Linked DNA regions of Novosphingobium sp. G106. The main gene of each other region encodes a partner of the protein of the gene in region 2 in a complex. Links are inferred from orthologs where the notes say so. Each region holds a gene or a part of one and is shown on either strand. Other genes may lie near its edges.

Region 1 (3,675 bases), on a different replicon or contig from region 2:
TCCGTGGGATAGTCGTTGGTCGTGACCCAACGGCCGGGACTGCCGATCGGCTGGGCGCCACGCGGCGGGGCGGCCGCCGCAGGAGTGAGTCCCGTGACCGCAACAACGATCAGAAGCGAGCGTGTAAAGGGCATGCGCCTTGCTGCCTCGAACTCGGCACTAGGTAAAGCCGGCGACTTCCGAAACCGCCACCAGATTGGCGCCATGTCGCTTGCGCAGACGATTGCCCAATTCCCCGATTGCGCATAATCGCCGAGCCATGTCCGACGCAATTTCCCCGCTCGCCACGCCCTTCCCCGCACTGCCTGCCATTGCCGGCGTGACGCCGCGCATCGCCCGCGCCGGTTACAAGGACTGGGGCCGCTGCGACCTGACCTATGTCGAACTGGACGAAGGCACGGCTGTCGCGGGCGTGTTCACCAGGAATGTCTGCTGCTCGTCCGAGGTCGAACTGGGGCGCGAGCAGGCCGTGCTCGGGCGCGCACGGGCACTGGTGGTCAATGCCGGCAATTCCAACGCCTTCACCGGCTATCGTGGGCGCGAGGCTGTCGAGCAAGTCATGGGGCAGGTTGCCGGGCACTTGGGCTGCGAACCCAGCGAGGTGTTCGTTTCCTCGACCGGGGTGATCGGCGTGCCGCTGCCCAAGGACAAGGCGCGCGCGGGCGTGGAGGCTGCGCTGACTGCCGAGCCCTGCTCGTGGGAAGACGCCGCCAAGACGATCGGTACGACCGATACCTTCGCCAAGGGCGCGACCGCTTCGGCGATCGTCGGCGGCCAGCGGGTCGAATTCGCCGCGATCATCAAGGGCAGCGGCATGATCGCGCCCGACATGGCGACGATGCTCGGCTACGTGTTCACCGACGCCGCGGTCGAACCCGCCTTCCTCCGGGAGTGCCTTTCGGCCGCGAACCTCAGGACCTTCAGTTGCATCACCGTCGATAGCGACACGTCGACCAGCGATACCGTGCTGGCCTTCGCCACGGGCAAGGCAGGCAATGCCCCCCTCGCCTCGTTCGACGACCCCGGCGCCGATGCCTTCGCCGCGGCGCTGGAGGACGTCTGCCGCCAGCTCTCACATCTCGTGGTCAAGGATGGCGAAGGCGCGCAGAAGTTCATCCAGATCACCGTATCGGGCGCAGTCAGCGACGAGAGCGCGCGGCGGGTCGGCTTGGCCATAGCCAACTCACCGCTGGTCAAGACCGCGATCGCCGGCGAGGACGCCAACTGGGGCCGCGTCGTCATGGCCGTTGGCAAGGCCGGCGAGCCGGCCGATCGCGACAAGCTGTCGATCGGTTTCGGCGGCACCTGGGCGGCGAAGGACGGGCAACCGCTGGCCGACTACGACGAGGCTCCGGTCGCCGCGCATCTCAAGGGCCGCGAGGTGACGATCGAGGTCGATCTCGGGCTCGGCGAAGGCCGCGCGACGGTGTGGACCTGCGACCTGACGCACGGCTACATCTCGATCAACGCCGACTATCGTAGCTGAGGAGGCGCTCGTGACTCAGGCCCTGACCCAGGCCGTCGCCGCGGTGATGCGCGATGCAGCCGCCCGTGCGATCATGCCGCATTACCAGACGCTGACCGCCAGCCAGATCAAGGACAAGGCGGCCGACGACCTCGTCACGGTGGCCGATACCGAGAGCGAGGCGATCCTTTCGGAAGGCCTCGCCAGGCTGCTGCCTGAAGCGACGATCGTCGGCGAGGAAGCGGTAGCCGCTGATCCCAGCCTTATGGGCAAGCTCGGCGACGCCCTGTGCTGGATCGTCGATCCGATCGACGGCACCAACAACTACGCCGCGGGCAAACCGCCCTTCGGCATTCTGATCGCGCTGGCCGAGGCGGGCGAGACTGTCGCCGGGTGGATCTACGATCCGCTGAAGGACAGGCTCTGCCACGCGCACCGTGGCCAGGGCGCCTTTATCGGTGATGAGAGAGTAACGGCGCGCATCACGGGCGCCGAGCCGCCGATCGCGGCGATCTCGCTGGTTTTCGCCGACCCCGAGAAGCGCATCGCGCTCAAGACGCAGATCGCGCCGCATTACAGCCTGGTCGACATCCCGCGCTGCGCAGCCGAGCAGTATCCGCGGCTCGTGCTGGGTGAGAACGACGTCTCGATCTTCGAGCGGACCTTGGCCTGGGATCACGCGACGGGCGTGCTGTTCGTCAACGAGGCTGGCGGCAAGGCGGCACGCCCCGATGGTACGCCCTATCGCGTCGACGAGGATCGCAAGGGCCTGCTCGGCGCGGCAAGCCCGGCCCTGTGGGACCAGCTCGCCGCGCGCATGAGCGCGATTTAGAGGACGCTTTCCAGCCAGCCCTTGAGCTGGCTCTTCGGCGCGGCACCGAGCTTCTGGGCGACGGGCTTGCCGTCCTTGAACAGCACCATCAGCGGGATCGACTGGACGCCGATCTGGCCAGGAATGGTCTGGTTCTCCATGATGTCCATCTTGGCGATGGTCACCTTGCCTTCGAGTTCCTCGGCGATCTCTTCGAGCGCCGGGGCGATCATCTTGCACGGGCCGCACCAGTCGGCCCAGAAATCGACCAGCACCGGCGTGCTCGATTCGAGCACATCGGCGGAAAAGCTGGCGTCGGTCACGGCTTTGGTCGGCATGAGGGTAAACTCCTGGATAAACTATTGGTCTGCAATCTAGGGGCGCGCGCCGCGATCGCAACGGCAGCGGCGAAAAGCTTTACTCCGCTGCCAGCAAGGCCTGCTTGTGCTGCGCCAGAACCTCCGCCGGAAGCGCGATCAGTCGCGGCGCAGCGGTGTAGAGCAATGCCGCCTCGACACTGCGTCCCGGATAGGCCGCTTCGAGCGCCGCGACATAAGCGGCCATCTGCCGCAGGCTGGCCACGGGCACTTCGGCAAGGCTTGCCGGCGGCCGCCGCGCGGTCTTGAAATCGACAAGCCGGATGCGACCAGGCTCGATCAGCAGGCGGTCTATCGTACCCGATACCACCTGCCCGCCGACCAGCGCGGCGATCGGCACTTCGGCCAGGCCTGCGGATGCGAACAGGCCGCGCCATTCGTCGTTCGACAGAACCCCGAGCACCGAAGCGAGCAGGTCATCCTGCTGCGCCGGATCGAGTTCGGCCGCGTTGCGCGCCAGCCAGCGACTCCCCGCTGCAGCGCGATCATCGGGCGCGACTTCGGGCAATCGTTCGAGCAGCTTGTGGATCAGCACGCCGCGCCGCGCGGCTTCGCTGCCCGCGCCCGGCGGGTAGGGCGGATCGGACGAGACGTCCTCGCCCAGCGACGACGGCGCGAGCGGGCGCGACGGGCGCGGTTCGGCCGGCGGCGGCGCGGCGAGCCAGCGCGGCAGCGGTTCGGGCAAAGGCAATTGCGCGGACACCGGCTTGGCCTCGCCCGCCAGCGGCGCCAGCGCGCCCCATTCGAGCCGCGCCGACCAGACCCCATCCTCGATCCAGTCGTCGGCGCCGAACAACAGGCGGAGCTGCGCGTACCAGCTCGTCTCGGCCGGCTCCTTCTCACGCGCCGACAGCGCCCCGCCGATGAACAACGCCTCCTCCGCACGCGTCATAGCGACATAGAGCAGCCGCCAGTGTTCCTGCGCCTCGGCCTCCTCGACCGCGGCGTGATGCTCGGCGATGCGCCCGACGCGTTCCTCCTTGCGCAGGCTGGGCAGCGGGATCTTGCGCTCGACCTCATGC
Region 2 (7,961 bases):
CACACGTTGCTCGTACCAGGGCCGCGTCGCCTTCACGATCCTGACGACCGACAGCATGACCGGAACCTCGACAAGCACACCTACCACGGTCGCCAGTGCCGCGCCCGAGTTGAGCCCGAACAGACTGATCGCGGCAGCGACCGCCAGTTCGAAGAAGTTTGAGGCGCCGATCAGTGCCGCCGGCGCGGCCACGCACCAGGCGACACCGAACCGGCGGCTCAGCCAATAGGCGAGCCCGGCGTTGAAATAGACCTGGATGAGGATCGGCACCGCGATCAGCGCAATGACCAGCGGATGGGCGATGATCGCTTCTCCCTGGAAGCCGAACAGCAGGACGAGCGTCGTCAGCAGCGCGACCAGCGACACCGGACCTAGCCGCGCCAGCAGCCGGTCAAGTGCGGACTGCCCGCCCGATGAGAGCACCGCGCGGCGGATTAGTTGCGCGACGATCACCGGCACCACGATGTAGAGCAGCACCGAGATCAGCAGCGTTTCCCATGGGACGGTGACGGACGCGACGCCGAGCAGCAGGCCCACCAAGGGCGCGAAGGCGAACACCATGATGATGTCGTTCAGCGCGACCTGGCTCAGGGTATAGGTGGGCTCGCCGTCGCAGAGGTTGGACCAGACGAACACCATCGCGGTGCAGGGTGCAGCGGCCAGCAGGATCAGGCCGGCGATATAGGAGTTGACATCGGCGGCCGGCAGGAGCGGCCGAAACAGCCAACCCAGGAACAGCGTGCCGAGCAGCGCCATCGAGAGCGGTTTCACCGCCCAGTTGATGAACAGCGTCACCCCGACGCCCTTCCAGTGCTGCCTGACCGATCCGAGCGCGCCGAGATCGATCTTGAGCAGCATTGGGATGACCATCAGCCAGATCAGCACGGCGACCACGAGATTGACCCTGGCGACCTCAGCGGATGCAATCACCGCGAACAGGCCGGGCAGCGCGTAGCCGAGCGCGATGCCGACCAGGATGCACAGCGCCACCCAGACGCTGAGATAGCGCTCGAATGTGCTGATCGCCGGCTTGGCCGGCGCCAACGCTTCAACAGCGGTGGCGTTCATGACGCGACCCGCTGGCCGCTGTCATCGACGACGCGCTCGCCGTCTTCCTTCGTGAATGCCCCGCGCTGTTCGCTTGGCAGCAGGTCGAGCACCTCTTCGGAAGGGCGGCAGAGCTTCACCCCGAGCGGCGAGACCACGATCGGCCGGTTGATCAGGATCGGATGCTCCATCATCGCATCGATGAGCCGGTTGTCGCTGAGCGATGAATCACCCAGACCCAACTCCGCGAAAGGTGTCCCCTTCTCGCGCAGCAGCGCGCGGGGGCTGATCCCCATGCGTTCGATGAGTGACACCAGCATCGGCCGCGACGGCGGCGTCTTCAGATACTCGACGACATGCGGCTCGATCCCCGCATTGCGGATCATCGCCATCGTGTTGCGCGAGGTGCCGCACTCGGGATTGTGGTAAATCACGATGTCGGCGAGCATCAGGCAGCATCCCCGCGGCGGCTGCTCGCACCTTCGCCATGCCCGATCTCGCGGACATGCGCGCGCAGTGCCAAGGCGTCGAGCCGATCGAACGGCAAGGCAATGAACAGCTTGATGCGGTTCTCAAGGTAGCGGAGCGCCGTGACAAATGCCCGCTCGCGTTCCACCGGCGTGCCCTGGACGTGACTTGGATCCTCGATGCCCCAGTGCGCCGTCATCGGATGGCCCGGCCAGATCGGACAGGTCTCGCCCGCCGCGTCGTCGCAGACCGTGAACACGAAATCCATGACCGGTGCGTCGGCACCGGAAAACTCCTCCCAGCTCTTCGAGCGCAGGCCTTCGGTCGGATACTCGATCCGCTCAAGCACGGCGATGGCGTCCGGGTTGACGGCATCCTTGGGAAAGCTGCCGGCCGAAAAGGCGCGGAAGCGCCCGTCGCCCAACTTGTTGAGCGCGCTTTCCGCCAGGATCGAGCGGGCCGAGTTGCCGGTACACAGGAAAAGAACATTGAAGATGCGATCGGACATGACGGACTCCATCAGCAGCAGGGGACGAGTTCGGCGATCAGCGGTTCGCACAACTCCGCCTTGCCGCCGCAGCAATCCTTGACGAGGAACAGGGTCAGCGCCTTCAACTGGTCGAGATCGGCGCGATAGTTGATGATGCGGCTGCGCCGTTCCGCGTTGATCAGTCCGGCGCGCGCCAGCGTAGCGAGATGCACCGACATGGTGTTCTGCGGCACATCGAGCGCCCGCGCGACCTCGCCCGCAGCCAGTCCGTCCGGCTCGTGCCGAACCAGAAGACGAAAAGCGTCGAGGCGTGTGCCCTGTGCGAGGGCGCCCAAGGCTGCGATGGCCGAATCACTATCCATATATCCACGATAGTAGATATTAGGATATTGTCGAGGAGGCATTTGCCTTGATCGCTCGTCAGTGGTGGTCGGGCGTCCATGTGCGGACCTTGCGATCACTCGACGAGCAACCAACACCGTTCATTAAGCGAATCTCACAGCCCGCCAGGATGATTCTGCCCGTGTGCGATGGGAGGCCGCCGAACAAAAAGCAGAACCATCGCGAGGAGCGCGAAGGCCCCGCCGACGAGGAACGTCGCATCGGCGCCGAACCTATCCCAAACGAGTCCCGCGATGAGGCTTGCAAACAGCATTGTGAGCCCGGTCGCGAGATTGAACAGCCCGTAGGCCGAACCACGGAGTTCCGGCGCCGCATTGTCTGCAACGAGCTTGGCGAACAGCCCCTGCGTCAGCGCCATATGGGCTCCCCACAAGCCGATTCCGACAAATGCCCCTCTGATCCCGTGCAACATTGCCAGCGCCAGGTCGGCGAGTATCAGACAGATCATGCCCGCCGCGAGAATGGCGCGCGCCGACACGCGATCGGATAGTTTTCCGGCCGGATAGGCGCCCAATGCGTAAACGATATTCATGGCAACAAGCACCAGCGGCGCCAGCGCAAGCGGCAAGCCTTCCGCATTTGCCTTCAGGATCAGAAAAGCCTCGCTGAACCGCGCGAGCGTGAAGACAACGCCGACGGCGACCAATTCCCAGAACGGGCGCGCCAGTCGCCCGAGATCACCAAAACGGATCGGCGACCGAGCCGGAGCACTGCTGCTATGGGGCTTGGCATCATCGACACCCACAACCACGAGCAACACTGCAATGCCCGCGGGAATGGTCGCAAACCAGAAAACCGACCGGATGTCGTTGGTGAAAACGACCATCAGGCCAACGGCAAGCAACGGACCTACGAATGCGCCAATCGTGTCGAGCGACTGACGTAGCCCGAACGCTTTGCCTCGAATCTCGGGCGGCGTGACATCGGCGACCAGTGCATCTCGCGGGGCGCCGCGTAATCCCTTGCCGATCCGATCGGCAAAGCGCGCGCCGAGCACGACCGGCGCGGTCCCGGCGAGCGCGAACAGCGGCTTGGTCAGCGCTGCGAGCCCATAGCCGATCAGGATCAGCGGGCGACGCTTGCCGACACGGTCCGAAACATAGCCCGAAAACACCTTTGTGATCGAGGCGGTCGCTTCGGCAACACCGTCGATCGCGCCGACGACGGCAACGCTAACACCGAGCGTCGTCGTGAGAAACAGCGGCAGTAGCGCATGGATGATCTCGGACGACAGGTCCATGAACAGGCTGACGAACCCCAGCATCCAGACCGTGCGGGGCACTGCCGTGACGAGTGGCTTCATGCCTGAGCCATCTTGTTCTGCTCTCGGCCGAACCGTCCAAAGGCGAGCGCCAGCGTCGGCAGCACCAGCAGGTTGAGTACCATCGATGTCATCAGGCCGCCAAGGATGACGACCGCCATCGGGCCTTCGACTTCGCGACCGGGATCGCCCATGCCGACCGCGAGCGGGAGCAGCCCGAGCGCGGTGACGAGCGATGTCATGACGATCGGCACCAGCCGGTCACTCGCACCGTCGATCGCCGTGGCTGCGTTCCAGTCGCGGCCGTCGATCGCGACCAGATGTTCGAAGTGCGAAATCATCATGATCGAATTGCGTAGCGTAATGCCGGCAAGTGTCACGAACCCGATCAGCGCACCGAGCGATAATTGCCCGCCGGTGAGCAGCACCGCCACCACGCCGCCGACCATGGCGAAAGGAAGGTTGGCGAGCACCAGCAGGAGATTGCGCCAATTGCGAGTCACGACCGACAGCAGCAATATGATGCCTATGGCCGCGATCAGCGTGTTGATGAGAAGATCGCGACGGGCGTCGGCCTGGGCCTGGGCGGTCCCGGCGAAGGTGACATAGGTTCCGGCAGGGAGCTTTATTCCGCTAGCGATGCGCGCTTTGGCGGTTGCGACGAAGGCGGCGATATCACTGTCAGCCACGTTGGCGGTCACGGTCTGCACGCGGCGCGCTCCCTCATGGCGGACCTGATAGCGTCCAGACGAGGGCACGATGTCGGCCAGTTGCCGCAAGGGCACGAACGTGCCGCCCGGCGTCCGGATCGGTAGCGTGCCGATGCTCGACGGATCGTCGCGGCTGGCCCGATCGACCAGAGCGATCACGTTGAACGCGCGGTCGCCCTCATAGGTCTGACCGACAATGTCGCCTTGATAAGCGGTCCGGATCGCGTCCAGCACCTCGACCGGATTCAGCCCCCAGCGCTGAAGGTCGGCAGGCCGCAGCTTGATCCCGAGCTGTGGCAGCCCGGGCGGGGTTAGCAACTGGACATTGCCGGCATGGGGAATGCCGTTCAGGATGCCGGCGATCTGCGCAGCCTTCGCGTCGAGGACGTCAAGATCATCGCCGAAGACGTTGACCGCGACCGGGGCGGTCGTGCCGGACAGAGTCTCCTCGACACGTTCGGTCAGGAAGGTCTTCAGCGACATATTGGCGCCAGCGAAACCGCTGAGCGTCCGGTTGATCCTTGCCTGGACAGCTTCGCTTTCCTCGCCGCCAAGCGGCACGAGGTCGATGTCGAACTCGCTATAATGCGGACCCCAGATATCATCGGATTTCTGTGCGCGGCCGACACGCTGCGCGACCGAGCGGATTTCGGGAATGCGGCGTAGTGCTTTGGTGACGCGCGCGCCGAGTTCGAGCGACTGGTCGAGTGACGTACCGGGTGCCGCTGACATGTGGAGGATGAAATGCCCCTCCTTTAGTTCCGGGATGAAGCTTGTCGAGAAGAACGGGAGCGCCGAACAGCCGATAAGGATAAGGACGGTTGCCGCGATGATGACAGGCTTCGTGCGCGCGATGATTGGTGCGAGCAGCGCTTCGTAGCGCTTGCGGCTGAATCGGGCGACGGGGGGGATCGTCCATCTCGTGATGCTGGCCAGACAGCCACATCATGCCGAGCGCAGGGGTGACGGTGAGCGCGACCAGCAACGAGGCGAGCACGGCGAGGATATAGGCGATTCCAAGCGGCGCGAAGAGCCGTCCGGCAAGCCCCGACAGCGCGATGACCGGAAGGAAGACGAGAATGACCGCCAGCGTCGCATAGACAACTGCGCTGCGCACTTCGAACACAGCGTCGATCACGACGCTCGCTCTTGGGCGGGGCGCATCCAGCGCCCGGTTCTCGCGCAACCGCCGAACAATATTCTCGACACCGATGACCGCGTCATCAACCACCTCGCCGATCGCGATGGCGAGACCGCCTAATGTCATCGTGTTCAAGGTGATGCCGAAGCGCGACAGCAGCAAAGTCGCTGTCAGCAGCGACAGAGGGATGGCGGTGCAGGCGATCGCGGCTGTGCGCAGGTTGAACAGGAACAGGGAGAGGACGACGACCACGAGGATGCCACCGAGCACCAGCGAGTGCTGGATGTTCGTAAGGGCCGTACCGATGAAGTTGGCGGGGCGGAATAGATTGTCCTGCAGGGTAATACCCTGTTCCGTCAGGGCCGGCCGCAGATCCGCCAGCGCAGCGTCGACCGCCCGCGTAACCGTCAGCGTGTCAGCACCAAATTGTTGGCTCACCGTGATCATGACGCCGGGTTTGCCCATTATCGCGGCTGCACCGATCGGCGGCTCGGGCGCTTCGACCACATCGGCCACATCGCCGAGCGTCACGCGTCCGGTTGGCGCTGAAGAGATCACCGTCCCAGCGAGGTCACGCGGGTCGAGGATCTGACCCTTGCTCTCAAGAACGATCCGCTGGTTTCGTGTGTCGATCACGCCGGCGCCGCGCAGTCCGGTCGCGTTCCGGGCGGCCGCGAGCACGTCGTTGGTCGCAACGCCGTAGCGCCGTAGCCGGTCGGGATGGAGCTGTATCTGGATCGAGCGGGTCTCACCGCCGAACACCACCGCGTCGGCGACGCCGGGCACCGCGAGCAGGCTGCGACGGATCGTCCATTCCGCCGTGGTGTGAAGCGCCATCAGCGACTGACGATCCGAGGTCAATCCGAAGATGAGAACCGTGCTGGTCGATGTCGTCAGTGGCGTCAGCACTGGTGCGGCGACTCCCTGTGGCAGCGACTGGGCCACCGATGCGAGCCGTTCAGAGGCGAGCTGCCGATCGAGATAGATGTCACTGCCGGGAGCGAACATCAGGGTAATCGCCGACAGTCCCTGGATCGAGTTCGAGCGGACAGATTGGACGCCCGGCAGGCCTGCCACGACTGATTCTATTGGCCGTGTGACGAGCAGCTCGACCTGTTCAGGGGAAAGGCCGGGAGCCTCGGTCTGGATACCGACCTGGGGCGGCGCGAACTCGGGATAGACGCCATATTCGGCGCGCTGCAAGCTCAGCACGCCATAAGCTACGAGCAGGCAAGCGAGCGCGACCACGATGCCGCGGAAACGTACGGCAAAGCCGATCAGGGCGGCTTGCGGTCCTTTTGAATGCTCCACGCTCAATCCCCGTCGCTCTCGGTCGGCGCCTGGCTGCGTAGCTCCTCGGAAAGAAGAAGTTGCGCGCCCTGGATTGCAGCCCGCGTCCCGGGGGGCAGATCGTGGACGATATAGTTGCCCGCCGCGTCGCGTTGCTCGGTGGAGACCGGCACCCGAACAAATGCGCCATCCGGGCGGCGACGATAGATCCAGGTCTTGCCCTGCCAGTTCACGACTGCTGCCGCGGCTATGGTCGTTCCCTGACTATTGGCGCCGGTTGCGAGTTGAGCAGTGACGCTCATCCCAGGCACCAGACCGCTTGTCCCGGGAACGACATAATACGCTCCCCGACCCGGCACGCGCGGATCGGCGCGTGCGGCGGCACCAACCAGCCGTGCGGGAACGCGAACGCCGCCGTCTCCTTCGACGATCAACGTCGGTGGTGGCGTTCCGGCGTCAGGCGGCAACGCCACCTGCAGCAGTAGGGACCGGCGGCTGACGATCGCATCCACCAGCGCGGAGCCTGGCCTCAGTGCCGGTCCGAATTCCTGGCGCGCGCTGGCAAGCGCAGTTTCGGCCTGGACATGCGCCGCATTGGCGCCAGCCTGGTCCGCAGCATAGGTCGCCTGCGCCGCCTGAAGCTGCGCTAGGGAAGCGTTCTGCGCATCCGCGTACAAGAGGCGGGTGCGGGCAAGGCTTGCTTTGGAGGCGCTCGCGCGCGCTTGTGCAGCGGAAACCTGAGCAGCGCCCACCGCCCAGGCGTTGGCAAGGTCGGTCAAACGGGCCGTGTCGACGACGGTTGCGAACACAGGCACCGTCGCCGCCGCCTCGCTTGCTGCAAGCGGCGCGGTAACGATTCCGCTGCGGGCCAATGTCGCGGCATCGATCCGAAGGACCGTCTGGCCATCATCGGTGAAGACGCGCTGAGGTGTCGCGACCGGCCGCTCGCGATCGGCCTCGGCGCCCGCTTCCGTGCGTGCTGCACCGATCGCCCAGATCGCGGCCGCGACCAGTCCGATGCCGATCACAACAGCGAAGATCATCCGAAGCCGTGAGGTGATCGTCATGGCGCTGTCCTGCTGCTGGTGGCCGGCGGCAACGCCACCGAGAAGATGGGGACGCGCAACGCGTCTTCGAGCTGGCCCAGCGCAG

What was found. The genes of interacting proteins can lie anywhere in the genome.
Region 1: the proteins of KRR38_RS34335 (region 2) and trxA are in contact, whole or in part, in an NMR structure (PDB 2IPA), measured with the Bacillus subtilis proteins. The link is inferred for Novosphingobium sp. G106 from one-to-one orthologs.

Annotation. Positions count from the first base shown.
Region 1 is NZ_JAHOOZ010000001.1:1,074,410-1,078,084, reverse strand. What follows is about bases 955-3,675. They hold trxA (thioredoxin), read right to left. Parts: upstream 2,615-3,675; coding sequence 2,294-2,614; downstream 955-2,293. Other genes in these bases: addA (double-strand break repair helicase AddA), read right to left, coding at 2,694-3,675; KRR38_RS05055 (inositol monophosphatase family protein), read left to right, coding at 1,497-2,297; argJ (bifunctional glutamate N-acetyltransferase/amino-acid acetyltransferase ArgJ), read left to right, coding at 955-1,486. In the rest of the region: KRR38_RS05065 (energy transducer TonB), read right to left, coding at 1-134; more of argJ, read left to right, coding at 260-954. UniProt on the Bacillus subtilis protein: Participates in various redox reactions through the reversible oxidation of its active center dithiol to a disulfide and catalyzes dithiol-disulfide exchange reactions.
Region 2 is NZ_JAHOOZ010000004.1:103,415-111,375, forward strand. What follows is about bases 260-3,157. They hold KRR38_RS34335 (arsenate reductase ArsC), read right to left. Parts: upstream 2,024-3,157; coding sequence 1,496-2,023; downstream 260-1,495. Other genes in these bases: arsB (ACR3 family arsenite efflux transporter), read right to left, coding at 260-1,068; arsC (arsenate reductase (glutaredoxin)), read right to left, coding at 1,065-1,496; KRR38_RS34340 (helix-turn-helix transcriptional regulator), read right to left, coding at 2,035-2,367; KRR38_RS34345 (MFS transporter), read right to left, coding at 2,502-3,157. Also shown: more of arsB, read right to left, coding at 1-259; more of KRR38_RS34345, read right to left, coding at 3,158-3,710; KRR38_RS36850 (efflux RND transporter permease subunit), read right to left, coding at 3,707-5,314; KRR38_RS34355 (hypothetical protein), read right to left, coding at 6,833-7,876; KRR38_RS34360 (TolC family protein), read right to left, coding at 7,873-7,961. UniProt on the Bacillus subtilis protein: Catalyzes the reduction of arsenate [As(V)] to arsenite [As(III)]. In vitro, can dephosphorylate para-nitrophenyl phosphate (pNPP).